Regions from separate parts of the Lysobacter claricitrinus genome, predicted to be linked through region 1. Evidence: predicted binding sites of a transcription regulator. Region 1 holds the regulator's gene; each other region holds the start of a gene.
What was found. Region 1 encodes HrcA, which represses chaperone genes, less so after heat shock. Its sites were predicted from a motif close to TTNGCACTCNNNNNNNNNGAGTGCNAA; they were not measured.
Positions count from the first base shown of each region.

Region 2: a site for HrcA is predicted at 1,161-1,187, ahead of rpoH (RNA polymerase sigma factor RpoH). Genes of this name have one in related genera too.
Region 3: a site for HrcA is predicted at 8,321-8,347, ahead of groES (co-chaperone GroES). Genes of this name have one in related genera too.

Region 1 covers NZ_BAAFZV010000002.1:803,382-813,775, reverse strand. The annotation lists gene carA (glutamine-hydrolyzing carbamoyl-phosphate synthase small subunit) at 1-697, opposite strand, end outside; gene dapB (4-hydroxy-tetrahydrodipicolinate reductase) at 876-1,586, opposite strand; gene ACKTTN_RS08625 (2OG-Fe(II) oxygenase family protein) at 1,660-2,349, shown strand; gene dnaJ (molecular chaperone DnaJ) at 2,533-3,660, opposite strand; gene ACKTTN_RS08615 (TMEM175 family protein) at 3,647-4,246, opposite strand; gene dnaK (molecular chaperone DnaK) at 4,304-6,232, opposite strand; gene grpE (nucleotide exchange factor GrpE) at 6,326-6,862, opposite strand; gene hrcA (heat-inducible transcriptional repressor HrcA) at 6,935-7,990, opposite strand; gene recN (DNA repair protein RecN) at 8,075-9,751, shown strand; gene fur (ferric iron uptake transcriptional regulator) at 9,791-10,198, opposite strand; gene ACKTTN_RS08585 (outer membrane protein assembly factor BamE) at 10,363-10,394, shown strand, end outside.
Region 2 covers NZ_BAAFZV010000001.1:531,949-542,342, reverse strand. The annotation lists gene ACKTTN_RS02380 (LacI family DNA-binding transcriptional regulator) at 1-963, opposite strand, end outside; gene rpoH (RNA polymerase sigma factor RpoH) at 1,199-2,083, shown strand; gene ACKTTN_RS02370 (XVIPCD domain-containing protein) at 2,156-3,289, opposite strand; gene ACKTTN_RS02365 (hypothetical protein) at 3,516-4,028, opposite strand; gene tal (transaldolase) at 4,268-5,218, opposite strand; gene ACKTTN_RS02355 (primosomal protein N') at 5,289-7,496, opposite strand; gene ACKTTN_RS02350 (hypothetical protein) at 7,941-8,840, shown strand; gene ACKTTN_RS02345 (DUF3106 domain-containing protein) at 8,830-9,462, shown strand; gene ACKTTN_RS02340 (DUF4286 family protein) at 9,470-9,781, opposite strand; gene ACKTTN_RS02335 (DUF3667 domain-containing protein) at 9,783-10,394, opposite strand, start outside.
Region 3 covers NZ_BAAFZV010000003.1:378,205-388,598, forward strand. The annotation lists gene prmA (50S ribosomal protein L11 methyltransferase) at 1-77, opposite strand, end outside; gene ACKTTN_RS13660 (energy transducer TonB) at 82-870, opposite strand; gene ACKTTN_RS13665 (hypothetical protein) at 875-1,555, opposite strand; gene accC (acetyl-CoA carboxylase biotin carboxylase subunit) at 1,644-3,011, opposite strand; gene accB (acetyl-CoA carboxylase biotin carboxyl carrier protein) at 3,115-3,594, opposite strand; gene aroQ (type II 3-dehydroquinate dehydratase) at 3,657-4,124, opposite strand; gene ACKTTN_RS13685 (TlpA family protein disulfide reductase) at 4,220-4,795, opposite strand; gene ACKTTN_RS13690 (protein-disulfide reductase DsbD domain-containing protein) at 4,792-7,065, opposite strand; gene cutA (divalent-cation tolerance protein CutA) at 7,058-7,381, opposite strand; gene ACKTTN_RS13700 (helix-turn-helix domain-containing protein) at 7,415-7,816, opposite strand; gene groES (co-chaperone GroES) at 8,406-8,693, shown strand; gene groL (chaperonin GroEL) at 8,756-10,394, shown strand, end outside.

The DNA.
Region 1 (10,394 bases):
ACACGCCGTCAGGCTTCATCGCGAACACGTCGGACGCGGGCGTCTGCGCCGGCACCACCGTGATGCGGCATCCGCGCGAGGCCAGCATGCGCAGGATGTTGAGTTTCACACCGAAGTCGTAGGCGACGACGTGGAAACGACCGGCCGTCTGCGCGAACGAATCTTTGTCGAGATCGAGTTCGGTCTCGCGCCATTCGTAGGCGCTGCGCGTGCAGACCTCCTTGGCGAGGTCCATGCCCTTGAGGCCCGGGAACTTGCGCGCACCTTCCAGCGCTCGGTCCGCATCGATCTCGCCCGCCATCAGTGCGCCGTTCTGCGCGCCGCGGTCACGCAGGATGCGCGTGAGCTTGCGGGTATCGATGTCGGAGATCGCGACGACGCCCTTCGACGCAAGCCACTCCGGCAGCGACAGCTGCGAGCGCCAGTTGCTGGGGCGCTTGGGCACGTGCCGGACGATCAGGCCGGCCGGCCACACCGTTTTCGCCTCGTCGTCCTTGTCGGTGGTGCCGGTGTTGCCGATGTGCGGATAGGTGAGCGTCACGATCTGCCGCGCGTACGACGGATCGGTCACCACTTCCTGATAGCCGGTCATGGCGGTGTTGAACACGACTTCGCCGACGGACAGGCCGGGCGCGCCGACCGAAACGCCCTCGAAGATCGTTCCGTCTTCGAGCGCGAGGATCGCAGGTTGATTCACGGGGATCGCCTGTGCTGCCAGAGGATGCCGAGCCCCTGCATGCGCCGGATCGCGGCTGCAGAAAATCGCGGACGCGGTGCGGGACCGGTCCGACGAAGGGCTTCAGGCGAGCGGGAATTCTAGACGCAAGGCGCCGGCGGTTCCAGCGGCAGTCGCGGGTTCTGCAGTGGAATCGTCGTCAGTCGAGCAGATCGGTGACCCGATACAGGCCCGGCGTCCGTCCGTGCAGCCGCCTCGCGACGTGCAACGCACCCCGCGCAAAGATGTCGCGGTTCGTTGCGCGGTGGACGAGTTCGATGCGCTCGCCCGCCGTGGCGAACTGGACCATGTGCTCGCCGACGATGTCGCCAGCCCGCAACGATGCGTAACGCGGCTGCGCGCCGCCGGCTTCGGCGCGAGCGCCGAGGGCCAGGGCCGTGCCGGATGGCGCGTCCTTCTTGTGGACGTGGTGGGATTCGACGATGTCGCAGTCCCAGTCGGCCAGCACCCGCGCGGCGCGCTCGACCAGGTCGCCGAGAACCGCGACGCCGAGGCTGAAATTCGCGGCCCAGACGACGGGAATCGTCGACGCCGCCGATGAAATCGCCGCGCGCTGCGCGTCCGATAGCCCCGTCGTGCCCGAGACGAAGGCCGCGCCGCGGCGCACGCACAGATCGAGCGCGGCGTCGAACGCTTCCGGCAGGCTGAAGTCGATGGCGGCGTCGAATGGCGGGGCGCGATCGAGCGACGCGGCATCCATGCCGAGCACGCCAGGTGGCAGCTCGGCCGGCAGTCGTCGCGCTGCGGCCGCGACGACGCGCACATCGTCGCGTTCGGCCGCGAGCCGCATCAGGGCTTGGCCCATGCGTCCGGAAGCGCCGTGGATCAGCAGTCGGGTCGGTTCGGTCATCGCGCGAGGCTAGCGGCCGTCGAGCGATGCGACAAGCGCGCGTAAAATCGCGGCGACCTCTGCCGGAGCCGACATGGACGCACTGCTCGACATGCAACGCCTGCAGGCGCCGATTCCCGATCGCCCGTCGACGCCGTTTCCGCTGTTCGTGCTCGACGACGTACTGCCCGGCGATGCCGCTGGCGAGCTGGAGTCGGATTTCCCGCGCTATCGCAGCGCCGGATTCTTTCCGTACGCGCCCGAAGATTGCGGCCCGTCGATGCGCGCGGTGGTCGAACAGATGACGTCGAAGGCGTTCGGCGACGCGGTCGGCAGGCAGCTCGGCATCGAAGGGCTCGGCGACAAACCGACGCTGGCGACGCTGTGCCGCTCGCTCAATCGTCGCCACGGCACGATCCATACGGACAGCAAGTCGAAAATCGTCACCGCCCTGCTCTATCTCAACGCCGACTGGCCGGCGACGAGCGACGGCTGCCTGCGGTTCCTCGGCAAGATCGACGACATCGATGCGCTGGTGGTACCGGAAATCCGCCCTGTGTACGGCACGCTGGCCGCCTTCAAGCGCGAGGAAAACTCGTTCCACGGCCATCTGCCGTTCGAGGGCGAGCGCCGCGTCGTGCAGGTGGCGTGGCTGACCAGCGAGGACGAGAAGCTGCGCAAGACCAAGCGCGGGAGGTTCTCGCGTGGGTTGAAGCGGGTGCTCGGAGCTTTGGACAAGCGGTTCGGTGCAGGTCGCGACGACAATGCGTCGCATCCGGATTGAACGTGCATCAGGCATAAAAAAAAAAACGCGCCGGGGCCCGCTTTTTTCTTGTTGCGCTTGTTTGCGACACAGGACGGTTGGACGAGTGTGGCGAGGCGCTGGAGATTCTTCGGTCGCCCAGCCATCGCTATCCGCGATGGCGTTCGCAACGGCTGGACGCTTTCGCGTACGGAACGCCTTTGCTTAGCCCGTCATCCGTTCCCAGAACCCCTTCACGCCGTCGAGGAACGTCGACGAGCGCGGCGAATGACGACGCGCCGCCGTCTCACCCACGAACGTGGCCTCGAACTTCTCCAGAAGCTCGCGCTGTTCGACGGTGAGGTTGACCGGCGTCTCCACGACCACGCGGCAATACAGGTCGCCTTCGCTGCGGCTGCGCACCGAGCGCACGCCCTTGCCGCGCAGGCGGAACATCTTGCCGGTCTGCGTCTCCGCCGGGATGCGCAGCTCGACTTCGCCACCGAGCGTCGGAACGCGAATGGTGTCGCCGAGCGCGGCCTGCGAGATGCGGATCGGCACTTCGCAGTGCAGGTCGTCGCCGTCGCGCTGGAAGATCTCGTGCTCGCGCACGCGCACGTCGACGTAGAGGTCGCCTGGCGGCGATCCCGCCGGACCGGCTTCGCCCTCGCCCGCGAGGCGGATGCGATCGCCGCTGTCGACGCCGGCGGGAATCTTGACCTGCAGCGTCTTGGTGCGCTCGACGCGTCCCTGTCCGCCGCATTCGTCGCAGGGGTTCGCAATGATCTTGCCGCGGCCGCTGCAATGCGGGCAGGCCTGCTGCATCGAGAAGATGCCACGCTGGAAACGGACCTGGCCGCGGCCCTGGCAGGTGCCGCAGGTTTCGAGCTGACCGTCCTCCGAACCGCTGCCGTCGCAGGCGTCGCACTCTTCGAGGGTGGGGATCTCGATGGTCTTTTCGATGCCCCGCACGGCCTCTTCGAGACCCAGCTCCATCACGTAGCCGATGTCGGCGCCGCGACGCGGCCCGCGCTGCGCGCCGCCACCGAAGATGTTGCCGAAGATGTCGCCGAAGATGTCGCCCATGTCGGCGAAACCCGGCCCACCGCCGCCACCGCCCATGCCGTGTTCGAACGCGGCGTGGCCATGGGCGTCGTACGCGCGGCGCTTGTTGGCGTCGGCGAGCGTCTCGTACGCCTCCTTGCATTCCTTGAACGCTTCCTCGGACGCCTTGTCACCCGGATTGCGATCCGGATGGTGCTTCATGGCGGCGCGCCGATAGGCCTTCTTCAGGTCCTCTTCGCTGGCATCGCGGGCGACGCCGAGGACTTCGTAGTAATCACGCTTGCTCATGGTGCGCCATGTCTTGGATGCGGTGTTCGATGCGGCGGTCGGGGACGAACCACATCACGGCGACGGCGGCGTACATCGCCTGTGCCGCCCAGGTGTTGACGAAGGCCAGCGTGACGCCGGAGAGATAGAACACAACGGGTAGAACGGATTTCCAGCCCCACGGGTTCACCGCCCGGGACAGCGTCGAGTCGCTTCCACTGGCGCGCATCAGCGACGCCTGGAACGGAAGCCATGCCACCGCCGCCATCAACAGCATGACGCCGTAGACCGCGACCGGGGTCGCCGCGTCGTGGTGTTCGCCCATCCACGCGGTGGCGAACGGGAACATCGACAACCAGAACAGCAGGTGCAGGTTCGCCCACATCACCCGTCCGTCGATCCGCGTCGCGGCGCGCAGGAAGTGGTGGTGGTTGTTCCAGTAGATGCCGATGTAGATGAAGCTGAGAACGTAGCTGACGAACACAGGGAGCAACGGTCGCAACGATGCGAGATCGCTTCCGACCGGCGCGCGCAGCTCCAGCACCATGATGGTGATGATGATGGCGAGCACGCCATCGCTGAACGCTTCGAGCCGCCCCTTGTTCATCGCCATCCCCGTCGAAGCAAAGGCGCCGGTCGATGACCGGCGCCTCGCAACACCATCTTACTTGGCGTCGTCGCCCTTCACCTCGGTGAATTCGGCATCGACGACATCGTCGTTGCGCGACGCACCGCCCGGATTCGCACCACCCGATGCATCGTCGCCACCGCCCTGACCCGCCTGCGCGACGGCCAGCAGCGACTGCGCGGCTTCCTCGAGCACGCGGCTCTTCGCCTCGATCTGGTCCTTGTCGTCGCCCTTCATCGCGGTCTCGAGGTCGGCGATCGCCGTTTCCGCGCGACCGATCGCGTCGCCCGGCACCTTCTCGCCGTGCTCCTTGATCGCGCCGCGGGTCATGTGGATCAGGCCATCGGCGTGGTTGCGCGCCTGCACGAGCTCCTGGAACTTGCGGTCTTCGTCGCGGTTGGCTTCCGCGTCCTCGACCATCCGCTTGATCTCGTCCTCGGACAGGCCCGAGCCCGCCTTGATCTCGACCTTCTGCTCCTTGCCCGTCTTCTTGTCCTTGGCGGTGACATGCACGATGCCGTTGGCGTCGATGTCGAACGTGACCTCGACCTGCGGCATGCCGCGCGGCGCGGCGTCGATGCCGGTGAGGTCGAAGCGCGCCAGCGACTTGTTGTAACGCGCCTGCTCGCGCTCACCCTGCAGTACGTGCACGGTGACGGCGGACTGGTTGTCCTCGGCGGTCGAGAACGTCTGCGACGCCTTGGTCGGAATGGTCGTGTTCTTCTCGATGATCTTGGTGAACACGCCGCCGAGCGTCTCGATGCCGAGGCTCAGCGGGGTCACGTCGAGCAGCAGCACGTCCTTGACGTCGCCCTTGAGCACGCCGCCCTGCACCGCCGCGCCGATAGCGACCGCTTCGTCCGGGTTGACGTCCTTGCGCGGCTCCTTGCCGAAGAATTCGGCCACCGCCGACTGCACCTTCGGCATGCGGGTCTGACCGCCGACGAGGATGACTTCGGTGATGTCGGACGCGCGCAGGCCGGCGTCGTTCAGTGCCACGCGGCACGGCTCGATCGTCTTCTTGACCAGGTCGTCGACCAGCGCTTCGAGCTTGGCACGCGTCAACTTGATGTTGAGGTGCTTCGGGCCCGAAGCATCGGCGGTGACGTACGGCAAGTTCACTTCAGTCTGCTGCGCGGTCGACAGCTCGATCTTCGCGCGCTCGGCGGCGTCCTTCAGGCGCTGCAGCGCGAGCGGATCCTTGCGCAGGTCGATGCCCTGGTCCTTGTTGAACTCGTCGACGAGATAGTCGATGACGCGCTTGTCGAAGTCTTCGCCGCCGAGGAACGTGTCGCCGTTGGTGGCGAGCACTTCGAACTGCTTCTCGCCGTCGACTTCCGCGATCTCGATGATCGACACGTCGAACGTGCCGCCGCCGAGGTCGTACACGGCGATCTTGCGATCGGCCCCCGACTTGTCGAGGCCGTACGCGAGCGCGGCGGCGGTCGGCTCGTTGATGATGCGCTTGACGTCGAGGCCCGCGATGCGGCCGGCGTCCTTGGTCGCCTGGCGCTGCGAGTCGTTGAAGTACGCCGGCACCGTGATCACCGCTTCGGTGACGGTCTCACCGAGGTAGGCCTCGGCGGTCTTCTTCATCTTGGCCAGCACTTCCGCCGAGATCTGCTGCGGCGCCATCTTGCGACCGTCGGCGGTCTCGACCCACGCGTCGCCGTTCTCGTGCTGCGTGATCTTGTACGGGACGAGGCCGATGTCCTTCTGCACTTCGGCGTCGGTGAACTTGCGGCCGATCAGGCGCTTCACCGCGTAGAAGGTGTTCTTCGGGTTCGTCACCGCCTGGCGCTTGGCCGAGGCGCCGGCGAGGATCTCGCCGTCCTTGGTGTACGCGATGATCGACGGCGTGGTGCGATCACCCTCCGCGTTCTCGATGACCTTCGCCTTGCCGCCTTCCATCACGGCGACGCACGAGTTCGTGGTGCCGAGGTCGATACCGATGATCTTGCCCATGGGTTGCTCCTGCCAATTCGTAAGTCGGGGGCGCTGCGCGCCGATAAGCCGTATCTATGGACCGCCGGCGCCGGTTCAAGGCGCCCGGGGCGATCAGGAGTGCGCGATCACCACCAGCGCGGGCCGCAACAGCCGCTCGTTCAGCAGCCAGCCCTTCTGGTAGACCTGCACGACGTGGTTGTCCGGGGTGTCGCCCGCCGGAACCATGCTCATGGCCTGGTGGTGGTCGGGGTTGAACGGCTGGCCCTTCGGGTCCACCGCGACCAGACCGTTATCCGACGCCACCTTCAGCAGCTGCTTGAGCGTCAGCTCCATGCCCTCGCGCAACGCGCCGGCATCCGCGCCCGCCTGCGCCAGACCCGCCTCCAGACTGTCGATGACCGGCAGCAGGTCGCCGAGAAGGCGCTCGTTCGCGAACTTGCGCGCGGTATCGACGTCACGCGCCACGCGGCGACGCTGGTTCTCGAGGTCGGCGCGTTCGCGCAGCGAATCCTCGCGAATCTGGGTCAGTTCGGCGCTCGCCGCGTCGAGCTGGGCCTGCAGCGCGGCGCAGCAATCCTTCATTGCGCCATCGCCCGCAGGCGTCTGCGCCGGGTCGGCGCCGGGTGGCACGGTCTGTTCGGTGGTCATCGCAGGCCTGTCTCCTTCGCGCGGTTCGCGCGCCGGGGCGAGCTATGGGGCCGGCCACCGTCGATTCAAGGCTCAGCCACCGCGATCGGCGGTCCTCAATGCATCGCCGAGGACGTCGGCAGCCGCCTGTACCACCGGGATCACCCGGTCGTAGGCCATGCGGGTGGGCCCGATCACGCCCAGCACGCCGAGCACGCGTCCACCGGACACATACGGCGCGGTGACCAGCGACACGCCGTCCAGCGGCGCCAGCCCGGTCTCCTCGCCGATGAAGATGCGCACGCCTGGCGCCTGCGCCGTGCGTTCGAGCAGCTGCAGGATCTCCCGCTTGCGCGAGAACGCCTCGAACAGCTCGCGCAGGCGATCGACATCCGCGAGTTCCTGCACGCCCATCAGCCGCGTCTGCCCGGCGACGAGCATGTCCTCGTCGCTGGGCGCCAGCACCTGCTCGGCCAGCTCGATCGACCGCCCCATCAGCCTGTGCAGTTCGTCCTGCGCGGTGCGCATCTCATGCAGCAGCACCGCGCGGATGTCGGCGAGCGGCCGTCCGGCGAAGTGCTGGTTGAGGTAGTTCGCAACGCGTTCCAGCTCGCCTGGCTCGAAGGGACGCCGCGACTGGATGATTCGGTTCTGCACGTCGCCGTCGGAGAACACGAGGATCGCCAGCACGCGTTGTTCGTCGATACCGACGAACTCGATGCGCCGGAACGCGAACTGCTCACGACCCGGCACGCTCACCACGCCGACGAAATGCGTCATCGCCGAGAGCAGCTCGGTCGCGCTGCCGAGCAGCGCCTGCGTGCCCGTGCCGGCGGGCAATTCGCCCCGCAGGCGTGCCATTTCGCCATCGGGCAGCGGGCTCAGCTGCAGCAGCGAGTCGACGAAGAGCCGGTAGCCCTGCGCGGTGGGAATACGCCCGGCCGAGGTATGTGGCGCGCTGAGCAGGCCCGCGTCCTCCAGGTCGGAAAGGATGTTGCGGATGGTCGCGGCGCTGACGTCGAGCCCGGCGTGCCGCGCGAGCGTCTGCGACCCGACCGGCTCGCCACTGCGGATGTAGCGCCCGATCAGCGTGCGCAGCAGCTGGCGTGCGCGGGGATCCTGGCTGGGGTCGAGGGGGCGGCGGCTCATGTCGGACCTATAAGCTGCGGGCCGTCGGCGTGCAAGCGGTTGCGTCGCTTCGCGTGCGACGCCGGCCCGGGCACAATTCGCGCCATGCTGACCCAACTCTCGCTGAAGCAGTTCGCCGTCGTCACCGGAGCCGAGCTCGAGTTCGGCCCCGGCCTCACGGTGATCTCCGGCGAAACCGGCGCCGGCAAGTCGCTGCTGGTCGATGCGCTGGGGCTGCTGTCAGGCCTGCGCGCCGACAGCGGCGTCGTCCGCCATGGCGCCGATCGCGCCGAACTCCTCGCCGCGTTCGACCTCGCCGACGCGATCGCCGCGCGCGACTGGCTGCGCGAGAACGAACTCGACGACGACGATGAACCCGGTATCTGTCGCATCCGGCGCGTCATCCGCGCCGATGGCGGTTCCAAGGCGTGGATCAACGGGCGTTCGGCCACCATCGCGCAGCTCACCGAGCTCGCCGGCTATCTGGTCGAAATCCACGGCCAGCATGAACACCAGGCGCTGCTCTCCCGGACCAGCCAGCTCGCGCTGCTGGACGCATTCGGCCGCAACGACGCGGAACTCGCGCAGGTCGCGACCGCGGCCGCGGCGTGGAGCGAACTCCTGCGCGAGCGCGAGCGTCTTTCGTCGCAGGGCGACGTCTCCGACCGCGTCGAATGGCTGCAGCACCAGCTCGACGAACTCGAGCGCGAGGATCTCGAGCCCGAGAGCCTCGAAAAGATGCAGGCCGACCACCGCCGCTTCGGCCATGCCACCGCGCTGATCGCCGCGTGCGACAACGCCTTTTCGCGCCTCGGCGGCGACGATGGCCCGTCGATCTCGCGCGTGCTCGGCCAGGTACGCGGCGAACTCGCGCGTGCCAGCGAACACGAACCGCGCCTCACCGAAGTCGACGCCATGCTCGACCTCGCGACGATCCAGGTCGACGAAGCGATCGCCGCGCTCGATCGCGTGCGCAGCGATCTCGACGTCGATCCGAGCACGTTCGATCGCCTCGAGCAGCGCCTCGGCCGCCTGCACGAACTTGCACGCAAGCACCGTGTGCAGGCCGAGCAGCTGGCCGCGCGCCGGGACGCGATCCAGGAGGAGCTCGAAGGGCTGCGCAGCGCCGGCGAACGATTGACGACACTCGACGACGAGATCGTGCGCGCGCGCGACGCCTGGCTCGCCGCGGCAACGAAACTCACCGGGGCGCGCACCACGGCATCGCGTTCGCTCTCGTCCGAAACCACGAAACTCATGGGCGAGCTCGGCATGGGCGGCGGCGTATTCGACGTCGCATTCGAGACGACCGGTGGCGATCGCCCGGACCCGAACGGCGCCGAGCGCGTCGAGTTCATGGTCAGCGCGAATCCCGGACAGCCGACGCGCCCCCTGCGCAAGGTCGCCTCCGGCGGCGAACTCGCGCGCATCTCGCTCGCGATCGAAGTCGCGTCGCTCGGCCTCGATGCCGTTCCGACCATGATCTTCGACGAAGTCGACACCGGCATCGGCGGCGCGGTCGCGCACATCGTCGGCCAGAAGCTGCGCGCACTCGGCGACCGCCGCCAGGTGCTATGCGTCACCCATCTCCCGCAGGTCGCCGCGCAGGGCCATTCGCACTACCGCGTTATGAAATCCAAGAGCGACGGCGTGACGCAGAGCGAAGTGGTCGCGCTGTCGCCCGCGCAGCGCCAGGAAGAACTCGCACGCATGCTCGGCGGCGTCGAACTCACCCGCGAGGCGCGCGCTGCCGCGAAACGCCTTCTGCAGGATGTGGATTGACGTTCCGCGACGGCGCGGTCCGCGCCGTCAAGGGGCGAATCAGGCCTTCTTCTTTCGACGCACGTACAGCACCAGCGAGTGCGCCTCGATCTCGTAGCCGTGTTCGGCAGCGATGCGCTGCTGCAGCGCTTCGATCTCCGCGCTTTCGAATTCGATGATCTTGCCGGTGTCGACGTCGACCATGTGGTCGTGGTGGTCGCCGCGGTCGAGTTCGTACACCGACTGCCCGGACTCGAAATGGTGCTTGAGTACGAGACCCGCCGCTTCGAACTGGGTGAGCACGCGGTAGACGGTCGCCAGGCCGATGTCCTCGCCATCCTCGAGCAAGCGACGGTAGATGTCCTCTGCCGTCATGTGGCGCGTTTGCGCCCGTTCGAGCACGTCGAGGATGCGGAGCCGCGGGTGGGTGACCTTCAGGCCGACATTACGCAGGTCTTGCGATTCCATCGAAGCTCCGGGACGGCCGCGATGCGCAGCCCGACGGGACGGGAGATCGCCCGGCCGCACGCTCAACCGGAGCTGACGCGGCGTTCCGCGCGGGGTGCGGCAGGCGGGCGGCAGTGTATCATCCGCCGGTCCAACGACCCTCGTCGTGTCGAGTGTTCTAACCCATGCGAAAGCTGCTTCCTGTCCTCGTCGCCGC
Region 2 (10,394 bases), on a different contig from region 1:
GCGCACGAGCTGCATCAGCGTCGCGACCAGCAGCTGGCCGGCCTTGGTCGTGTCCTGCATCACCGTCGTCAGCGGCGGCGTGGTGAAGCGCGCCATCGGGATGTCGTCGAAGCCGACGACCGAGACGTCGTGCGGAATGCGGATGCCCGCCTCGTGCAACGCGCGCATCGCGCCGATCGCGATGAGGTCGCTGGCGCCGAAGATCGCGTCGAACGGGCGCCCGCGCGCGAGCAGCTGCCGCGTCGCGATGTAGCCGGCTTCCTCGCTGGTCTCGGCATCGACCTGCAATGCGGGATCCATCTTCAGCCCGGCGGCCTCGAGCGCGGACGCGCAGCCGCGGTAGCGGTCGAGGAATTCGGGGTAGTGCGACGAGGCGTGGCCGACGAACGCGACCGTCCGACGTCCGCATGCAAGCAGGTGCTCCCCCGCTAGGCGTCCGCCGTGGACGTTGTCGCAGCCGATCGACACGCCGGGCTGGTCGGCGTCGACCGCGCCCCAGCGCACGAAGTGCGTGCCGCGCTCGACCAGCGCGGAGAGCTTGTCGCGGTAGAGCTCGTAGTCGCCGTAGCCGAGCAGGATCAGCCCGTCGGCCTTCATCGAGTCCTCGTAGTCCGAATGCCAGTCGTCCGAGAGCTGCTGGAACGAGACCAGCAGGTCCTGCCCGTGGCGGGCGCAGGCGCGGGTGATCGAGCCCAGCATCGACAGGAAGAACGGGTTGATGTGCGACTCGTCCGGCGTCGGGTCCTCGAACAGCAGCAGGGCGAGGGTGCCGGACTTCTGGGTGCGCAGGCTCGAGGCGCGGCGGTCGACCTTGTAGTTGAGCTCGCGGGCGACGGACTCGACCCGCTTTCGGGTCTCCTCGTTCACCAGTGGGCTGCCGCGGAGCACGCGGGACACGGTCGCTTGCGATACACCCGCCCGGAAGGCGATGTCGAAGGAGGTCGGCCTGGTTCGTTTGGTCATGCCGGCGGGAGTGTAGCCGCCGCCGGGCGCGGCACCGCCGCACCCTGCCATCGGTCAGGGCTGGAAAAGCGGCCGTAGCGCCCGCATGCCTGGGACTCAGTCCCATACCGCCGGTTTTACGCGACTTGAACGGGCCGATCGGCAGCATTCCGCCTTCGTCGTCCCACACATGCAACGGTCCGGAACTCCTGGACCCTTTAGCAGTCCAACAGCCCGACTGCTAACCTACGAGCCTATGACCCAGACAGCCTCCACCGCTCTCGTTCCCAACAGCCTGCCGGCCGTTTCGGCGGTCGGGCTGAGCCCGCTCGGCTCGCTCGAGGCCTACATCGGCGCGGTCAACCGCATCCCGGTCCTCACCGTGGACGACGAACAGCGCCTCGCGCGCCAGTTCCGCGACAGCGAGGATCTCGACGCCGCCCGCGAACTGGTGCATTCGCACCTGCGCTTCGTCGTGCATGTCGCGCGTGGCTACAACGGCTACGGCCTCGGCATCGGTGACCTCATCCAGGAAGGCAACATCGGCCTGATGAAGGCGGTGAAGCGCTTCGACCCGGACCAGGGCGTGCGCCTCGTCAGCTTCGCGGTGCACTGGATCCGTGCGGAGATGCACGAGTTCATCCTGAAGAACTGGCGCATCGTCAAGGTCGCCACGACCAAGGCGCAGCGCAAGCTGTTCTTCAACCTGCGCAAGAGCAAGACGCGCCTGGGCTGGATGAATGCCGAGGAAGTCCGCGCCGTCGCCGCCGACCTCAATGTCTCCGAGCGCGAAGTGCTTGAGATGGAGTCGCGCCTGTCCGGCCGCGACATCGGCTTCGACGCGCCGGACGATGGCGACGAGGACGGTCCGCCCTCGCCGGTGGCGTACCTGCGTGCGCAGGGCGAGGATCCGTCGCAGCTCTACGAGCGCCAGGACGAGGAAACGAGCCAGCTCGACGTGCTGCGCGACGGCCTGTCGGAACTCGACGCACGTTCGCGCGACATCATCCGTCGCCGGTGGCTGGACGAGGACAAGGTGACGCTGCAGGAACTCGCCGACGAATACGGCGTGTCCGCCGAACGCATCCGCCAGATCGAGGCGAACGCGCTCAAGAAGATGCGGGCGTTGTTCGCGGCGTAACTGTTGCGTACATCTGCGACGCAAAACGGCCCGGGAAACCGGGCCGTTTGCATTTCCGTGCTCGCGCCCTGCTCAGTGCGCCGGCGACGGCGCGGCACGCGTCGGCGTCTGGGTGAACTGCGGATCCTGCCGCTGCGCCTGCACGTTCACCGCGACCTCGTGCAGCTGGCGGCTGCTTTCGGCGACCGATTGCGTGGATGCCTGGCGCGTGCTGATTGCGCCGGTCGAGTGATTGAGCCCGGGCTCGTCGCGCATCGCGCCGATCTGCACGGCGCGCACAAGGGTGCCAGCAGAATTGAACTCGACGCGGTCGACGCGCGTGATGCCGTCGCGCACGAGTTCTGTCGTCAGCGCGGCGGCCATGCGTTCGCTGTGCGGACCGGATGCGACACCGCGCGCGTGTTCGGCTTCGCGCACCTTTTCGAGCGTGCGTTCATAGAGCGCGTGGTGAGGATTGGTTCGCGAGGTCACGAGCGACGCTTCCGCGGCGTGTAGCGCCGTTTGTGTCTTCGGGCCGAAGCTGCCATGGGCGTCGAGATGGTGATCGCGCTGGAAGGCTTGCAGCGCTTCGCGGGTGTGTTGCCCAAAATGGCCGTCGGCCGCGATGTGGTGGCCGTGCGCGTCCTTGTAGCCGAGGCGGTCGAGCGCGCGTTGTAGTGTCGCGACCTCAGGACCGCTCTCGCCGGACGTAAGCGCGCCGTCGGTCATCGCTGCCGGCCTTTCGGATCGATGCGTGCTTGGCGCGTGAGCCGCCAGCGTGTTCGGGGCAGCTTGGTCGTGCGTCGGCGACGATCCCGTTGCAGCTGTCCACGCATCGGCCGGCGTGAGCCCCCTTTCGATGGCCGCACGATAGTCGTTGCGCATGGACGTAAGCGCCGCGCCCGATTGCTCAAGCGTGATGCTCGCGTGGTTCGGGGGGGGATAGTGGCTTTGGCCGCCTTTGGCGGGATCGCCAAAACTTGCCCATTCGCAGGCCATGGCGTGCTGCGCGTCGGTCAGGGTCGCCCCCGGCTTGCCTGCGATGTAGTCGTGAACCGCGGGGCGTCGCTGCCCGATCAAGTAGTCGAACAGGATCCTGTCTTGGAGGTGCGGCGTGAAGCGCGCATCTGGATTCAGATGCATTGCAACGGCGGCATCCGCGAGGGTGGCGGGAATCATTTGATACTTGCCAACCGCGAATAGGCGGTCTGGATGCGAGCCGGGCAAGTGCTGCAGTGCCTAGACCTGCCCAAGTGTCATAGTGCTCAGATCGATCGGACGATCGGGCCCGCGAACGTGGTGGTGGCCGTCGGAGTCCGTATACGTGCCGCGGTTGTACGCGTTGTATCCGGCCGCGCCGGACTCTCCACGTCGCATAAGTTCCTGTAGTGGATTGACATTCATTGCAACCTCCTGTCGTCAATGTGGTGTAGCCATGCCATCGCGCAGCTGGCTACTTCGAAGGGTTGGTGACCGTCCAGGACGCGACCTGCAGGTCGCCTTCGCGCCCCGGCTGATTCCAAGATTCGATGTCGCCAGAACCGCCAACCTCGAGAACGCGATGGTCAGCGCTGTTCTCGAAGCGGGTGAGAAGCTGCCCATCGCCGCTGTACGCACTCAATTCCGGCATCTCCGTGCACACCCGGCAACGCGAGGCATCGGCGTCGCAGATCTCCTTGAAGTTGGCGCCAACGACGTTGGCAAGGCAGTCGGCATCGGGTTTCGGTTGCCAGCCTTGCTCCATGGCCTTCGCTCGAAAGCGTGCGTATGCCATGCCGGGTGAAACGCCGCTCACTGCCTCCGTGGAATGCGGCGTGGCCTCCGAAGCAGGCGCGGCATTGGGTGAGCTTTGTGCGGGGTGGGCGACTGTCGCCTCGGCGTGAGCTGCCGCCGTCGATGCGGGCGGCCGACTGCATGCCGTCAATGACAATGCGATGGAAGTGGCGACTAGCGCGAAGCGGTGCATGGAGCTCCTCCTTGAACACGAAAAATGCCGCCTCGGGCGAGTCAGCCAAAGGACGGTGCTTGGATGGGCGAGGTCACGATCGCGAGGGCTTCCAGCCATGCATTGCATATGCATGGCGAACGCGCAGCGTCGCGGAGGCTGAGAATGTGGATGCAGGTCGCAATGCGCCGGCGTCGCGGCGGAGACACCTGTGCGGCGATGACATATGCCCATCCTTGGGAGCGTCGAATCGTGGTGACCTAGCCTACCCGCGACCCCAGCAACGTTTCCAGCTTCACCTGGTCCTGCGCGAACTTGCGGATTCCGTCGGCGAGCTTCTCGGTCGCCATGGCGTCTTCGTTGTGCTGCCAGCGGAAGTGCGCTTCGTCGAGATACGCCGGTGCGTTCGTGCGACTGCCGTCGTCGATGAGTGCGCGATCGAGCGTGGTGTCGCTGGACTGCAGTTCGGCGAGCAACTCCGGCGAGATCGTGAGGCGGTCGCAGCCCGCCAGCGCGGTGATCTGGCCGATGTTGCGGAAGCTCGCGCCCATCACGACGGTGTCGTAGCCGTGGCGCTTGTACCACTGCCAGATGCGGGTGACGGACTGCACGCCGGGATCGTCCTGCGGGGTCGTCGGTTTCGCGGCGCCGTTGGCGATGTGCCAGTCGTAGATGCGGCCCACGAATGGCGAGATCAGGAACACGCCGGCTTCGGCGCATGCGACCGCCTGCGCGAACGAGAACAGCAGCGTGAGGTTGCAGTGGATGCCTTCGCGTTCGAGGCGCTCGGCGGCGCGGATGCCTTCCCACGTCGATGCGATCTTGATGAGCAGGCGGTCGCGGCCGATGCCGGCGGCGTCGTAAAGCTCGACGAGGCGATGCGCCTTCGCGATCGTCGCATCCGTATCGAAGCTAAGGCGCGCGTCGACTTCGGTGGAGACGCGGCCCGGGATGAGCTTGAGGATTTCGCCACCGATCGCGACGGCCAGGCGGTCCGATGCATCGGCGACGCGTGCGTCGTGGTCGATGCCCTGCGCGGCGGCGAATGCGCTTTCGACCAGCGAGGCATACGCCGGCAGCGCGGCCGCTTTCAGCAGAAGCGACGGATTGGTGGTCGCGTCGAGCGGACGGAAGCGTGCGATCGCATCGATGTCGCCGGTGTCGGCGACGACGGCGGACATTTCGCGCAGCTGGTCGAGCAAAGACGGCATGGGTGACTCCCTGGACGATCGCGGATTGTGCATGCCGCGGCGTGGGCGTGCCATCGATGCGGTGCGGGTGTCAGTAGAGATCGACCGGATCGACGTCGAGCGACCATCGCACCTTGCGTGCTTCCGGCAATTCGCGGATCGCGGGCAGCGCGGCGTCGAGTGCGGCATGCAGCGCGGGGCGCGCGTTGGACGAGACGACGAGTTGCGCGCGCTGGTAGCCGGCGCGACGTGGCATCGGCGCGGGCAGCGGACCGTGCGCGCTGAGCACGCTGCCGGGCGACGAGGCTTCGAGATGGCCGCGCACCTGCGCGAGGAATGAATTGGCGACGTCCATCTCCCGCGCTTCCGCGCGGAACATCGCCATGTGCGCGAACGGCGGGAACCCGGCGTTCTCGCGCAACGCGAGTTCCTCGTCGGCGAATCGCGTGTAGCCGCCGGTGAGCAAGGTGTGCAGCAGCGGGTGGTCGGGGTGGTGCGTCTGCAGCAGCACTTCGCCGGCCTTGTCGGCGCGACCTGCGCGACCTGCGACCTGCACGAGCAGTTGCGCGAGTTTTTCCGGCGCGCGGAAGTCCGCGGAGAACAGCCCTTCGTCGATGCCGACGACGGCGACCAGCGTGAGGCCCGGCAGGTCGTGGCCTTTCGCGAGCATCTGCGTGCCGACGAGGATGCCGGGCGCATCGCCGAGTGCATCGAGATGGCCGGCGAGCGCGTCACGATTGCGCGTGGTGCCTTTGTCGATGCGCACGACGGGGACATCGGGGAAACGTGCGGCCAGTGTCTCCTCGAGCTTCTCGGTGCCAGCGCCCTGCGGTTGCAACGCGAGGCCGCCGCAGTCCGGGCATGCATCGGGCGAGCGTCGTGCCGTTCCGCAGTGATGGCACTGCAGGCGACGGCCCTTCGCGTGCACGGTCATCGACGCATCGCAGCGCGGGCATTCGGCGGACCAGCCGCAGTCGTGGCAGAGCAGTACGGGCGCATAGCCGCGCCGGTTCTTGAACACCAGCGCCTGGCCGCCGCCATCGAGCGTGCGAGCGAGCGTGTCGATCAGTTCGTTCGACAGCCCGGCGTCGAGCGCGCGCTTGCGGACGTCGATGACGCGAACGCTCGGCGGCTTCGCCGCACCGGCGCGATGTCGAAGCTGCAGGTGCGTGTAGCGGCCCGTGCGGGCGTTGCGCAGCGACTCCATCGACGGCGTGGCGCTACCCAGCACGACGGGCACGCCGAGCGCGTGGCCGCGATACAGCGCGAAGTCGCGTGCGTGGTAGCGGATGCCGTCGAGTTGCTTGTAGCTGCCGTCGTGTTCCTCGTCGACGACGATGAGGCCGGCGTCCGGGAGCGGCAGGAACACTGCACTGCGCGTTCCGACGACGACGCGCGCCTGTCCGCGCAGGCATGCCGCCCAGGTGCGCGCGCGCTCGCCATCGGACAGGCCCGAATGCAGCGCGTACACCGGCACGCCCAGGCGCGCGCGAAAGCGGGCGAGCGTCTGCGGCGTCAGGCCGATTTCGGGCACCAGCACGAGCGCTTGCTTGCCGCGCGCGATGCAGTCGGCGATGGCGTGCAGGTAGACCTCGGTCTTGCCGCTGCCGGTGATGCCGTCCAGCAGGAACGCGTTGAACGCATCGCGCGAGTCGAGGATCGCGTCGATCGCGATGCGCTGTTCGTCGTTCGGTTCGGGGCCGGGACGCGCGGGCGTGCTCGCCGGCGGCATCGCCACGGGCTCGACCAGGCCGCGGCCTTCCAGGTTGCGCAGGGCGGCGCGCCAGTCGTCGAACAGGCTGTCGAGTTCGTCCTCGGCGATCGGACCATTGGCCAGCGACTCCGCGACGCGGCGCGGGCGGCCGGCGCGCAGGCGCGGCAGGGCGTCGACGCCGGCGGCGGTCAGGCGCCAGCCGATGCGGTCGGTGGCCGGCAGCGGGTCGCCGTGGCGCAGGAGCGTGGGCAGCGCGGTCGCGACCACCTCGCCGAACGGCTCGTGGGTGTAGCGGGCCAGCCAGCGCAGCGAGTCCCACAGCTCGCCGGCGAGCAGCGGTTCGGCGTCGAGGCGTTCGAGCGCCGGCTTCAGCTCCGCGCCCTCGTCGGCGGGCCCGACCGCGGCGATGACGCCCACCCGCTCGCGCGTCCCGAACGGCACGCGCACCCGGCAGCCGACGACGTCGCCGGCGTCGCCGTCCAGCGGCTGGTAGTCGAACAGGCGCGCCAGCGGAAGGCCGCCGATCGCGACCTTCCACACCGCGCTGGAAGCGGCTGTAGGGCGAAGGTCGGGCGAGTCGGGCATGGGGTGGAGTCTAGGGGCGGCGGCGGTGTCGGCGCGGCCCGAGGTTGGCGCGTATTGCTCCCGCCCGGGTGACGAATCGGACGTAAGTCCGCGTCCGTATTGAAGATCGGCCCTTATCCACATCGAGTGTGGATAAGTCTGTGAATCGAATGTCGGCCGACATGCGCAACCCCGTAAACACGGGCAGCGGCCGTGGGTTGGCGAAAAAATCACCAAGCCGGATATTCCCTGCCGGATCAATAGGTTGGGCGTGAAACACGACTGTCATGCTGGCCTTGGAACGTCGCAAATGCTGCGAATGACCGCCGCGTGACGGCTGTGCACAACGCTTTTGGCCGTGGAACCGCGTCACACAAGGCTGGAGCCGCGACGACCGCCGCTGTCAAGGTGTGCGTGAGGTGAAATTGGCGAGTGCCGACGAACGCGACGGCTATCATCCGGCGCATGTCGTTTTCCGCTTCGGCGCCGGCCCCGGCGCTTGCACAGCCCGCCGCGCTGGCCGCATTCCTTCGCGGCATCGACCGCCGCGCCGCCGTCTTCGCCGAGCTGCAGACCGGCGTGCCGTCGGTGGGCGACGCCGCCCTGACCCGGGCGATGGCGATCTTCCGCGAAGCCGCGGTCGAAACGCCGATGGCCGACTGGCCGCGCCTGTTCTGGACGCTGCTGCTGCGCCAGCCAGCGCTTCGTAACGCCCGCGAGGCGCGCATCGACGGGCTGCCGGCCTCGTCGCCGGCGGTACGCGTGGCGCTGTTGCTGCGGGTGGCGGCCGGGCTCGACGAGGCGACCGCGGCGGACGTGCTCGGCGTGCGGCCCGAAGCGCTGCGCGAGGCGGTGATCCGCGCGCTGCCGACCCTCGCCGACGGCGGCCCCGACGCCGCGGCCTGGACACGCCTGCAGCGCGACGTGCAGCAACGCATCCGTGACCTGCCCGCCGACCGCAGCCTGCAGCTGGCGCGTATCCGCGAAGGGGCGCTGGCCGGGCCGACCGAACGGTTCTTCCCGAAGCGCCCGGATCGCCGGCTCCGATGGGTCGCCGCATCGGCGGCACTCGTCGTCGTCGCGTTGGCCGCCACGCGCTGGTATGGCGCAGCGCGCGACGGCGTGGTGCGCATCGCGCCGTTGCCGCCCGCGGGCGAGCCCGCGAGCCGCTATGCGCGCGAGTCGGGCCTCATCGCGCATCCCGATTTCGAACTGCTGGCCGACCCCGACGGCGCGCGGCTTTCGCACGACGCCGCGTTCCTCAGCTGGATGGTCGGGCATGTCGCGCCGCCGGCCGAGCTCGCGCCCGCCGCGGGTGATGTGCCGGGCGAGCCGGAAACCAGCGAGGTGACCGATGCGCCGTAAGCCGCGACTCATCGTGCTCGCGTGCCTGTGCGTTGTCGGCTGGGCGGGTGCGCAGGCGCTGCCCGACGACCTGCAGGACGTCGCGGCGTTGCTGCAACCGTTGCAGCGCGCGGCGCTGCAGGCGCATGCGCGCATCTGGTCGACTTGGACCGACGGCGAGCGCGCTGCGTTCGCGCAGCGCGCGGCGGCCTGGGATCGCTTGCCGGTCGGCGAACGCGGCGAAGGCCGCGCGGACTGGCAGGCGTGGCGGCAATTGCCGCAGGACGAGCAGGCACGCGTGCGCGCGGCGGCCGCGCAGTACGCCGCGCTCGACGCGCCGACGCGCCAGGCGTTGCACGTCCAGTTCGACCAGCTCGACGCGAGCGAGCGTCGCGGCTGGCGGCTCGGCCCGACGCTCGGCGTCGACTATCCGCGCCTGCAGCCGTTGCTCGCCCAGGTGCCGCCCGAGGATCGCCGCGACCTGCTGCGCACGCTGCGCGCGATGACACCCGATCAGCGCGGCCAGCTCGCGGTGCTCGTGCAGCGCACGCCGCCGCAGGCGCGGGAGGCGTTGCGCCGCGAACTGGTGTCGACTTCGGATGCGAACCGCGCGGCGTGGCTGACGCTGCGGCTCGAGCGCTGAGGCGCGCTCAGTCGAAGCGGTCGAGCGGCCGCATCACCCGGCGCTGCGTGCGCACGCTGTCGCCGAAACGTTCCAGGCCTTCCGCGCGCAGACGCGGCGCGTGCTCGCGCAGGTAGGCATCGAGCGCGTCCGCATCGACAACGCGGTAGCGCATGCACAGCCGCATGCGATCCGGATCGTCGGGATCGAGCACTTCGTCGACGTCGGCGCCGGTGAAGCCTGGCAGCGTGAGGATCTCGGCGACGTGCGCCTCGAGCCAGTCCAGATACTGCGTACGCAGCGCGGCATCCACATCGGCGGTGACTTCGTAGGTCAGCATGTCAGTGCGCACTGGTGAGGCCGGCGAACGCGGTGTAGACCGACGCGCCGATGATCAGGAACTGGTAGAGGAACGCGACGACGAGGTACTTGCCGATCGTGATCGCCCAGTGCTGGCCGTACACGCGATGCTGCATCAGCAACAGATAGATGCCTGCCCAAAGCCACAGCAGCAGCGTCACCGGCACGGTGACGGCGGCCGACAACGGCGACAGGGCGAGCACGAAACTCGCGAAGAGCGTGAACAGCAGGAAGGCGTGGCTGTACAGCGCAACGACGAGGTGTTCCAGGTACGTGCGCCCGCTGCCGAGGTAGAGCACCTTCAGCATCAGCGCGAACAGCGGGAGCATGAGGAACAGTGCCGACGGCACCGCCGCCAGCATCAGCTGGAACACGAAGGTGCCGTTGTCCTTCATGCGGTCGACGTTGTCGGCGAAGTTCGCGATGCGATGGTTGAACCAGCGGTCGCCGAAGTCGGGCAGCCACGGAAGGTCGGCCGGGTTCGTCTTCGCATCCCACGGGAGCTTGGGATCGCGCAGCTTCGCGCCGCGGATGCCGCGCATCATCTTGTCCATCGACGCGCGCGTGTCGTCGGAGTCGTCGTCCGCTTCGTC
Region 3 (10,394 bases), on a different contig from region 1:
CCGACATCCTCGAGCGCCCGTTCGTAGCGCGGCTGCAGCGCTTCCGTGCAGGGCAGGGAGAGTTCGAGGAACGGCATGGGCTCAATCCTGGGCGAAGGTGAACGGCACGCGCGCGGCGATGCCCTGCTGGGCGCCCTCGGGCATCGATACCCACCAGCGGCGCGCGGTGTCGACGGCCGAGCGGTCGATGTCGCGATTGCCCGAGGACTCGTACACGACCGCTTCGCGAACCCGTCCGCAGGGATTGGTGTGGATCTGCAGCACGACGCGTCCGTGCGCCTCCTGACGCAGTGCCGATGGCGGATACGGCGGCGCGGGCATCGACCGGGCGTGCGGCGTACACGATTCGCGTGCGACCACCTCCAGCCATCCACGGTAGCGCGCGTCGTTTCCGGTATCGCCCGTGACGATCGGACGCGGCGCCGGCGTCGCGACGACCGTCGCGCGATAGGCGTCGCACGTCGCCGGCGTGTCCGAGCACAGCACGCGCGCCACCATGCCGTACGCGTCGCCGGGCGCATTGCGCCAGACGGTCGCGCGGGTTGGCCAGGACCCCGTGGTGGGCTCGTCGAACGACCAGCGCTCGATGACGCCGTCGGCACCGGCGATGTCGGCAAGAGCAACCGGAACGAAGTCGTGCTGCGCGATGTGCTCGCGCATCTGCGACTGCGTGATGCGCGGCGTAAACGCCGACTCCTGCCGCAGGCGCAGCTCGAGATACCGCGACGCGATCTGGTCCGCGTCGACGTGCTCCGTCGAAACGGAGAGCCAGGCTGTCGAGGGCGCGGAATGCGGCGAGGCGACCGGCGACGTGGACGGCGCCGTTGCCGTCTGCATCATGGCCGCCGTCGCGAGCATGGCGACCAGCATCGGATTACTTGCCGACCAGCTGCACGGCGTCGACGGTCTTGTAGCCCGACGACACGTTGTTGGCGAAGGTCAGCTTGACCGACTTCACCGGGTACGGCGTGGCGTCGAACGTGCGCACGAACCAGGTGCGCGACCCGCGTTCGTCGCGGCCGGTGTCACTGACGCCGCTCCACACGGTGTGCGCCGCACCGTCGACGCCGATCAGTTCGACCTTGGTGATCGACTTCACCGCGTTCTCGTCGAGCACCGCGCGCACCGCTGTCGCCGACACCGGGCGTTCGTAGTCGAGCTGCAGCCAGTCGAAGCCAATGTCCTGGTTGTCATTGGTCCACTCGTCGCCGTTGACGGCGCCGGTGGCCTGCCAGGGCGTGTTGGAGTCGTGCGAATCGGGCGGCTGCTTGCCGGCGTCGCCGAACGAGGAACTGGCCTTCGCCGCGATCGCCCACTGCGCGTTCGCATCGTTGATGTAGCCGTCTTCCATCGTCGCGTAGTCGAGCTTCGCCTGCGCTTCGGACTTCTCGCCATCGGCGGGCGCGGATGGCGCGGCGGGCGCAGGCGTCGTAGTCGCGGCGGGTGCCGGTGCCTGCGCGGCGGTGGTGTCGGCCGGCGCCTCGGCGTCGTGCTTCTTGCAGCCGGCCAGCGCGGCGAGCGCGATCAGCGAAGCGGTCGCAATTCCCTTGTGCATCGTGGACTCCTGTAGTGAAAACCGTTGGCAACGCACGATGCGGCGATCGGATGACCGCCGTGCGCCGCGATGTGGACGGGTGCAGCGATCAACCGATCGCAATCGCCTTTTCCTTCTGCTCTTTCAGGCGCTTTTCCAGGTAATGGATGTTCTGCCCGCCCTGCTGGAAGCCGGCGTCGGACAGGATGCGCTGCTGCAGCGGGATGTTCGTCTTGATGCCGTCGACGACCATCTCGTTGAGCGCCACGCGCATGCGCGCAATCGCAATTTCGCGCGTCGGGCCGTGCACGATCAGCTTGCCGATCATCGAGTCGTAGTTCGGCGGCACGCGATAGCCCTCGTAGATGTGGCTGTCGACGCGCACGCCGGGGCCGCCCGGCGCATGGAAATGCTGGATCAGGCCGGGGCAGGGCATGAACGTGTCGGGATCTTCCGCGTTGATGCGGCACTCGATCGCATGGCCTTCGAGGACGATGTCCTCCTGTTTCAGGCGCAGCTTCTCGCCCGACGCGATGCGCAGCTGCTCGGTCACGAGGTCGATGCCGGTGACGAGCTCGGTCACCGGATGCTCGACCTGGATGCGGGTGTTCATTTCGATGAAATAGAACCGCCCGTTCTCGAACAGGAATTCGAACGTGCCCGCGCCGCGATAGCCGATGCGGACGCACGCTTCCACGCAGACCTTGCCGATCTCCGCGCGCAGTTCCGGCGTGATGCCCGGCGCCGGCGCTTCCTCGACCACCTTCTGGTGGCGGCGCTGCATGGAGCAGTCGCGCTCGCCGAGGTGGATCGCATTGCCCTGGCCGTCGGCGAGCACCTGGATCTCCACGTGGCGCGGGTTTTCCAGGAACTTCTCCATGTAGACCATGTCGTTGCCGAACGCGGCCTTGGCTTCCTGCTTGGTCGTCTGGATCGCGGTCACCAGCGCGGCTTCGGTGTGCACGACGCGCATGCCGCGACCGCCGCCACCGCCCGCGGCTTTCACGATGATCGGATAGCCGATGTCGCGCGCGATGCGCACGTTCTCGGCAGCGTCATCGCCGAGCGGTCCGCCACTGCCGGGGACGCAGGGAACGCCCGCGGCCTTCATCGCGCGGATCGCTTCGACCTTGTCGCCCATCAGGCGGATCGTGTCGGCCTTCGGTCCGATGAAGATGAAGCCGGACTGCTCGACGCGTTCGGCGAAGTCCGCGTTCTCGCTGAGGAAGCCGTAGCCCGGATGGATCGCCTGCGCGTCGGTGACCTCGGCGGCTGCGATGATCTGCGCCATGTTGAGGTAGCTCTGCGCGCTCGGCGCCGGCCCGATGCAGACGGACTCGTCCGCCATCGCGACGTGCTTGAGGTTGCGGTCGACGGTGGAATGCACCGCGACCGTGCGGATGCCGAGCGCGTGGCACGCGCGCAGGATGCGCAGCGCGATTTCGCCCCGGTTTGCGATTACGACTTTGTCGAGCATGGGTGGTTCCAAGGCGGCTGGGAGCGTGGGAGCGTCCTGCCCTTGGGCCGCGCGGCCGAAGGGCGTTCGCAGGCCGGCGGCAGTGCCGCCGGAAAGCTCCTGCTCACCCAATAACAAACAACGGCTGGTCGAACTCGATCGGCTGGCCGTTCTCGACGAGCACCTTGAGCACGGTGCCGGAGACGTCGGCTTCGATCGGGTTGAACATCTTCATGGCTTCGATGATCGCGAGCGTGTCGCCGGCCTTGACCGACTGGCCGACGCTGACGAACGCCGGCTTGTCCGGGCTGGGCGACGCATAGAACGTGCCCACCATCGGAGCGCGCATGACGTGGCCTTCGGGCAGGTCGGCGCCAGCCTTGGCGCTGCCACCGGACGCGGCCTCGGTCGGGCTCTGCATCGGCATAGGGCGCTCGGCCTGCGGCGGCGGGGGCATCGCGTAGGTCGGCGCCGGCGCGTAGGCGATCTCGCGGGTCGGCGTGCGCGCCAGGCGCACGGTTTCCTCGCCTTCCTTGATCTCGATCTCGGAGAGATTGCTCGCCTCGAGCAGGTCGATCAGTTTCTTGATTTTCCGCAGGTCCATGTCGGGCCTCGTGGTGGGATGCAGGGTCGATCGCGGCGAAGTCGCCGACGATTCCGAAAATGTCAGGAACGGTTGGCGTGCGCTGCCGCGCGCTTGTCGAGCCAGGTGATCGCGGCGTCCATCGCGAACCGGTAGCTGTCCGCGCCGAAGCCGCAGATCACGCCCATCGCGAGGTCGCTGAAATAGCTCTGCTTGCGGAACGGCTCGCGGGCGTGCGGGTTCGACAGGTGCACTTCGATGAAGGGCAGGTCCACCGCGGCGACCGCGTCACGCAGCGACACGCTGGTGTGGGTGAGCCCGGCGGGATTGATGATCAGGAAGTCGGTGCCGTCGGCGCGCGCGGTATGCAGGCGGTCGATGAGCTCGTGCTCGGCGTTCGACTGCATGGAGTCGAGCGTGTGCCCGTGCGATTCGGCATCGAGCTTGAGTGCGCGGTCGATCGCGGCGAGCGAGGTGCGCCCGTAGATCGTGGGCTCGCGCTCGCCGAGCAGGTTGAGGTTGGGGCCATGCAGGACCAGGAGCTTCGCCATGGCGTACCCGTTGCGACGTCGTGGCCGGGCAGTCTGCGCCTCGCGACGAAGGCTGTCCAGACGTTCGCTACCGTATCGCCGACGTTGGACGAAATTCAATCGCGCGTTCGAGGCGCGGCCGCGGCCCAGTTGGTCAGGTCCGCCGGCTTCAGCGGGCCGGCCCACCGGCGAACGATCCGGCCGTCCGCGCCGATCAACACGCTGTAGGGCAGGACGCCGCGGGCGTTGCCGAGACGCGCGCCGGCGTCGCCCGCGCCCGGAGTGTCGATCAGGATGGGATAGGCGACCGGATGCGCCTTCAGGAACGCGCCCACGGCGTCGGCGTCGTCCAGCGCGATCCCGACCACTTGCACGCCGTTCGAACCCTGTTGCCGGGCGAACCGGTCGAGCGCCGGCATCTCTTCGAGGCAGGGACCGCACCAGCTGGCCCACAGGTTGACGAGCAGCGGCCGGCCGCGGGCGAGGTCGGCCAGCGCATGACGGCGGCCGTCGGGGCCGGGGAGTTCGATGCGCGGGGCGGACTGGCCGAGCGCGCCGGACGTCGACGTCGCCCGCTCCACGGTCCGGCCAAGGCGGGTGCTCGTGCGCCAGTCGCGATTTGTCGCCAGGTTCGCCGCGATGCCGAGCGCACCGGCGAGTAAGGCGACGATGACGACCGTTCGCGTCCTCATCGCGCCGCGCTGGCCAGGGCGTCCGCCACCATGTCCGGCGTCAGCAGCGTCGGCAGCACCTTCGGTTCGCCGCGCGGCGGATAGACGACGTAGAGCGGCACGCCGACCGCGCCGTGGCTTTGCAGGAAGGCGGTCAGGGCGGGGTCGACGTCGGTGTAGTCGCCGACCAGGTAGGTGGCGTTCGCGGCGCGCAGCGCCTCGCCGAAGGCCGGGCGGCCGAACACGGTGCGTTCGTTGGCCTTGCAGCTGACGCACCAGTCGGCGGTGATGTTCACGAAGACCACGCGGCCCTCGGCGCGCAGCGCGGCGAGGCGCGCGTCGCTGAATGCTTCGTGGGCGGCATCTGCGGCGGGCGCCGCGGTGGGCCGCGGCAGGCGATGCACGGTCGCCAGCGCCATGCCTGCACCCACGAGTGCGACGACGAGCGCCGCAACGCCCCACGCCCGGCCACGGTGATGCGTGCGGTTCCATGCCCAGGCCGCGAACGCCACGGCGACTGCTGCGGCGAGCGTCCATGCGATCGCATCCGGCCCACGCTGGCGGCCAAGCACCCACAACAACCACGCACAGGTCAGGTAGAGCGGGAAGGCGAGTGCCTGTTTCAGCGTTTCCATCCACGCGCCTGGCCGCGGCAGCAGCGCGGCGAGCCCGGGCAGCAGCCCGATCAGGATGAAGGGCAGCGCCAGCCCGAGGCCGAGCGCGACGAACACCGCCAGCGCGAGCATCGTCGGCGCCACGAACGCCCACGCCAGCGCGGCGCCCATGAAGGGCGCGGTGCACGGCGTGGCGACGACCACCGCGAGCACGCCGGTGAAAAAATCGCCGGCGATGCCGCTGCGCTGCGTCAGCGAATGGCCGGCGCCCGTCCAGCGCCCGCCCGCATGCCACACGCCGGACAGGCTCAGGCCCAGCGCGAACATCACCAGCGCCAGCACCGCGACTACCACCGGCTCCTGCAGCTGGAAGCCCCAACCCAAGGCGCGCCCGGCATGGCGCAGCGCGAGCGCGAGCCCGCCCAGCGCGAGGAAACTCAACACGACGCCGGCGGTGTAGGCGAACGCATGGCGGCGCGCGACGGTCGGCGAATGGCTTTCGGCCAGCGACAACGCCTTCAGCGACAGCACCGGCAGCACGCAGGGCATCAGGTTGAGCACGAGACCGCCGAGCAGCGCGAGCAGCAACGCCGACATCGCGCCGCTTGCGGCGACCGTGCGTGCCGCGGGTGGCGCCTGACGCGCGGGCAGCAGGGTCGGTGCCTCGGTTTTTACGGGTGTGGCAGCGTTGGTGACGTCCGTCGATACGGCCGACGTGGTCGCGACAGCGTCGCCCGCTGTCGCGACTGTCGTGGACGTCGATGTATCGGACGTCGGCGCAGGACCGTCTCCCTCCGCCGGCAGCTCGACGTAGACCGTGCGCTGCATCGGCGGATAGCAGATGCCGTCGGTCTGGCAGCCCTGGAAACGTGCGGTGATCCTGATCGTGCGTGCGTTCGAGGCGGTGCGCGTCACCGGCAGCGCGAGGTCGACCGGATCGAAGTAGACCGACACGTCGCCGAAGTGCTCGTCGTGATGCGCGCGCGCCGGCGGCCAGCGCGGCGCGCCGAGCGCGAATCCGGCGGCGCGCGACGCGGTGTCCAGGCGGAACGTCGTGCGGTCCCGATAGAGGTAGTAGCCGGGCGCCGGTGAGAAACGTGCCAGCACTGTGTTCGACGTGCCGGGAATCGCTTCGAAGCGGAACGCGGCGTCCGCCGGCAACGGCGCCGCATCTACGCCGGCTGCCGCCCCGCGCGCAAGCGCGAACGGCGAACGCCCGAGCGCAGTCGCCGACGGCGACGTCGCGGCAGGCAGGTCGACGGTCAATCGACGCGTCTGCGGCGGGTAGCAGACGCCGGCGTCGGCGCAGCCCTGGTACTTGATCGTCACCACCGTGCTCGCGGCGGATGGCGTCCCGGGCAGCGTAGCGACGAGTGCGTCGCGATAGGTTTCGACGTCGCCGAAGAATTCGTCGTGGTGCGCATCGCCCTTGGGCAGGCGCACCGCGCCCGCGTCGAAACCGGCGTCCGCCTGCACGCCGATGCGGTGGCGGTAGAGGTAGTAGCCCTTTGCGATCGTCCAGCGCACTTCGATCGCGCCGTCCGTGTAGCGCGCGCTCGGCACGAATACGCTGTCGACCGGCGGAAGCTGGTCGGGCGTGATCGCATGCGCGCGCGGCGCCCATGCGGCGAGCAGGAGAAGGCAGGTGCCGGCGATCCGGCGCAAGGTGTCAGGCATCGGGACGGCTCTGGGCAACGACCCAGTCGAGGTAGGCGGGCGCGCCGTCGCTGGCGTCGAGCGCTAGCAGTTCCGGCACGTCGTAGGGGTGCAGCGCCTGTACGCGGGCGATGGCGGCGGGGATGCGGTCATGCGCGGTCTTGATCAGCAGCAGGACTTCGTCGGCACGCTCTACACGGCCTTCCCACCGATACGTCGAGCCCACGCCCCGCAGCTGCTGCACGCAGGCGGCGAGGCGTTCGTCGACCAGTGCGGTCGCGATGCGATCGGCGCTCGCCGCGTCCGGACAGGTGCAATGAAGGACGACGACGTGCATCCGGCGATTGTAGCGAGCGGCTGCGCCGGGCCCTCAGACCTCGCGACGCGCGCTTCGCGAACGCCCGGTGCGCAAGGCGGCCATCTGCTCCATCAATTCCACGAGCGGCGCCTGGCTCCGCGGCGGCAGGCTGCGGAACGCGTTGAGCATCCGCAGCTCGAGCGGCTCGTCGACCATCGTGGCGTCGACCGCGGCTACGCCGTCCATGGTGTCTTCATGCGACAGCGCCATCCGTCCGCGGCCCGTCGCCAGCCATTCGAACTGCACGCCGGTAACGGTGGCGACGCGCCGCAGGTTGGACATGCTGGGGCTCTTGCCCTGCACGGCCTCCCAGTGGCTCACGGCGCTGCGCTGGACGCCGACGGTTTCGGCCAGTGCCGACTGCGACAGGCCGGCGTGGCGTCGGGCGAGGCGTATCCGCTGCTGCGAATTCATCGGAAGTGACGCTCCGCGTCAGTTGAAATGACGCTGCAAGGCCGAGTCTACCGGTTTTCACCTCGCTACCAATAAAACCTTCATGAGGTGCGCTTCAGGTCACAGTCTTGGATGAAGAGTCGATGAAATCGGGTAATGAATACGATTTCATAAGTGTCCGGTTTCCATCCGCTACCGGAATCGGACGTTTCTATCGGTAGCGGCGGGGTAGCGCGGGTGACGTGAACCGCCCACAATCGCCCCACGTCGACACGGACCGTCGACTGACATGGGGTCACGGGTTCTTGGGGAGACGCGCCGGATTGCGCGAGCTTGGATGGCCGTCCTCAAAAACCGAGAGCGCGTTTCTTCGGGACGCGCTCTTTTTTTGCCTGCGCGTTTCGTGCGCCCGCGGCCGCTGCCCGGCGCCGCCACTCGATCTTTTTCGCGCCGCCGCCCTTGAAAGCCGCGCCGCGCATCCCATATCCCGCCCCGTCCGCGATGCGGGCGCAGTACGCCGCGGGTTTGGCACTCGCGACGGTCGACTGCTAAAATTCCCCGTCTTTCGCTGTTATTTCAACCACTTAAACCCTCAGCCGGAGGTTCGTGCATGAACATCAAGCCGCTCTACGACCGCGTGGTCATCAAGCGCATGGAAGAAGAAAAGGTCTCGGCCGGTGGCATCGTCATCCCCGATTCGGCCACCGAAAAGCCGATCAAGGGTGAGGTTGTCGCGGTCGGCGAAGGCAAGGCCTTCGACAACGGCAACGTGCGCGCGCCCAAGGTCAAGGTCGGCGACAAGGTGCTCTTCGGAAAGTACAGCGGCACGGAAGTGAAGCTGGACGGCACCGAGTACCTGGTGGTGAAGGAAGACGACATCTTCGCGGTCCTCGGCTGATCGCGGCCTTTCTTCGAATCACCGCATTCCCTTCTGAATTTTTCTTTTTGAGGTAACTGCTAATGGCTGCCAAGGAAATCCGTTTCGGTGAGGACGCGCGCGCCAAGATGCTGCGCGGCGTCAACGTGCTCGCCAATGCCGTCAAGGCAACGCTCGGCCCGAAGGGCCGCAACGTCGTGCTCGAGAAGAGCTTCGGCGCGCCGACGATCACCAAGGACGGCGTGTCGGTCGCGAAGGAGATCGAGCTCGCCGACAAGTTCGAGAACATGGGCGCGCAGATGGTGAAGGAAGTCGCGTCGCGCACGTCCGACAACGCCGGTGACGGCACCACCACCGCGACCGTTCTCGCGCAGGCGCTGATCCGCGAGGGCATGAAGGCGGTCGCCGCCGGCATGAACCCGATGGACCTCAAGCGCGGTATCGACAAGGCGGTCACCGCCGCCGTCGCCGAGCTGAAGAACATCTCCAAGCCGTCGTCGACGAGCAAGGAAATCGCGCAGGTCGGTGCGATCTCGGCCAACTCCGACCAGAACATCGGCGACCTCATCGCGCAGGCGATGGACAAGGTCGGCAAGGAAGGCGTGATCACCGTTGAAGACGGTTCGGGCCTGGAGAACGAGCTCGACGTCGTCGAGGGCATGCAGTTCGACCGCGGCTACCTGTCGCCGTACTTCATCAACAACCAGCAGTCGATGCAGGCCGAACTGGACGACCCGTTCATCCTGCTGCACGACAAGAAGATCTCGAACGTGCGTGACCTGCTGCCCGTCCTCGAGGGCGTGGCCAAGGCCGGCAAGCCGCTGCTGATCATCGCCGAGGAAGTCGAAGGCGAAGCGCTGGCGACACTCGTCGTCAACACGCTGCGCGGCATCGTCAAGGTGTGCGCGGTCAAGGCGCCGGGCTTCGGTGATCGTCGCAAGGCGATGCTCGAGGACATGGCGATCCTCACCGGCGGCACCGTGATCTCCGAGGAAGTCGGCCTGCAGCTCGAGAAGGCGACGATCAAGGATCTCGGCCGCGCGAAGAAGGTGCAGGTCTCGAAGGAGAACACCACGATCATCGACGGCGCCGGCGAAACCGGTGGCATCGAAGGCCGCATCAAGCAGATCAAGGCGCAGATCGAAGAGACCTCTTCGGACTACGACCGCGAGAAGCTGCAGGAGCGCGTGGCCAAGCTGGCCGGCGGCGTTGCGGTGATCAAGGTCGGCGCGTCGACCGAGATCGAGATGAAGGAAAAGAAGGCACGCGTTGAAGACGCGCTGCACGCGACCCGCGCTGCGGTCGAGGAAGGCATCGTTCCGGGCGGCGGCGTTGCGCTGCTGCGCGCCAAGGCTGCGATCAAGGGCCTGACCGGCGCCAACGAAGACCAGAACCACGGCATCCAGATCGCCCTGCGCGCGATGGAAGCGCCGCTGCGCGAGATCGTGACGAACGCCGGTGAAGAGCCGTCGGTCATCGTCAACAAGGTCGTCGAGGGCAATGGTTCGTTCGGCTACAACGCCGCGACCGGCGAGTACGTCGACATGATCGAGGCCGGCATCCTGGATCCGACCAAGGTCACCCGCACCGCGCTGCAGAACGCCGCGTCGATCGCCGGCCTGATGATCACGACCGAAGCGATGGTCGGCGAGCTGCCGAAGAAGGACGAGCCGGCCATGGGCGGCGGCGGTGGCATGGGCGGCATGGGCGGCATGGATTTCT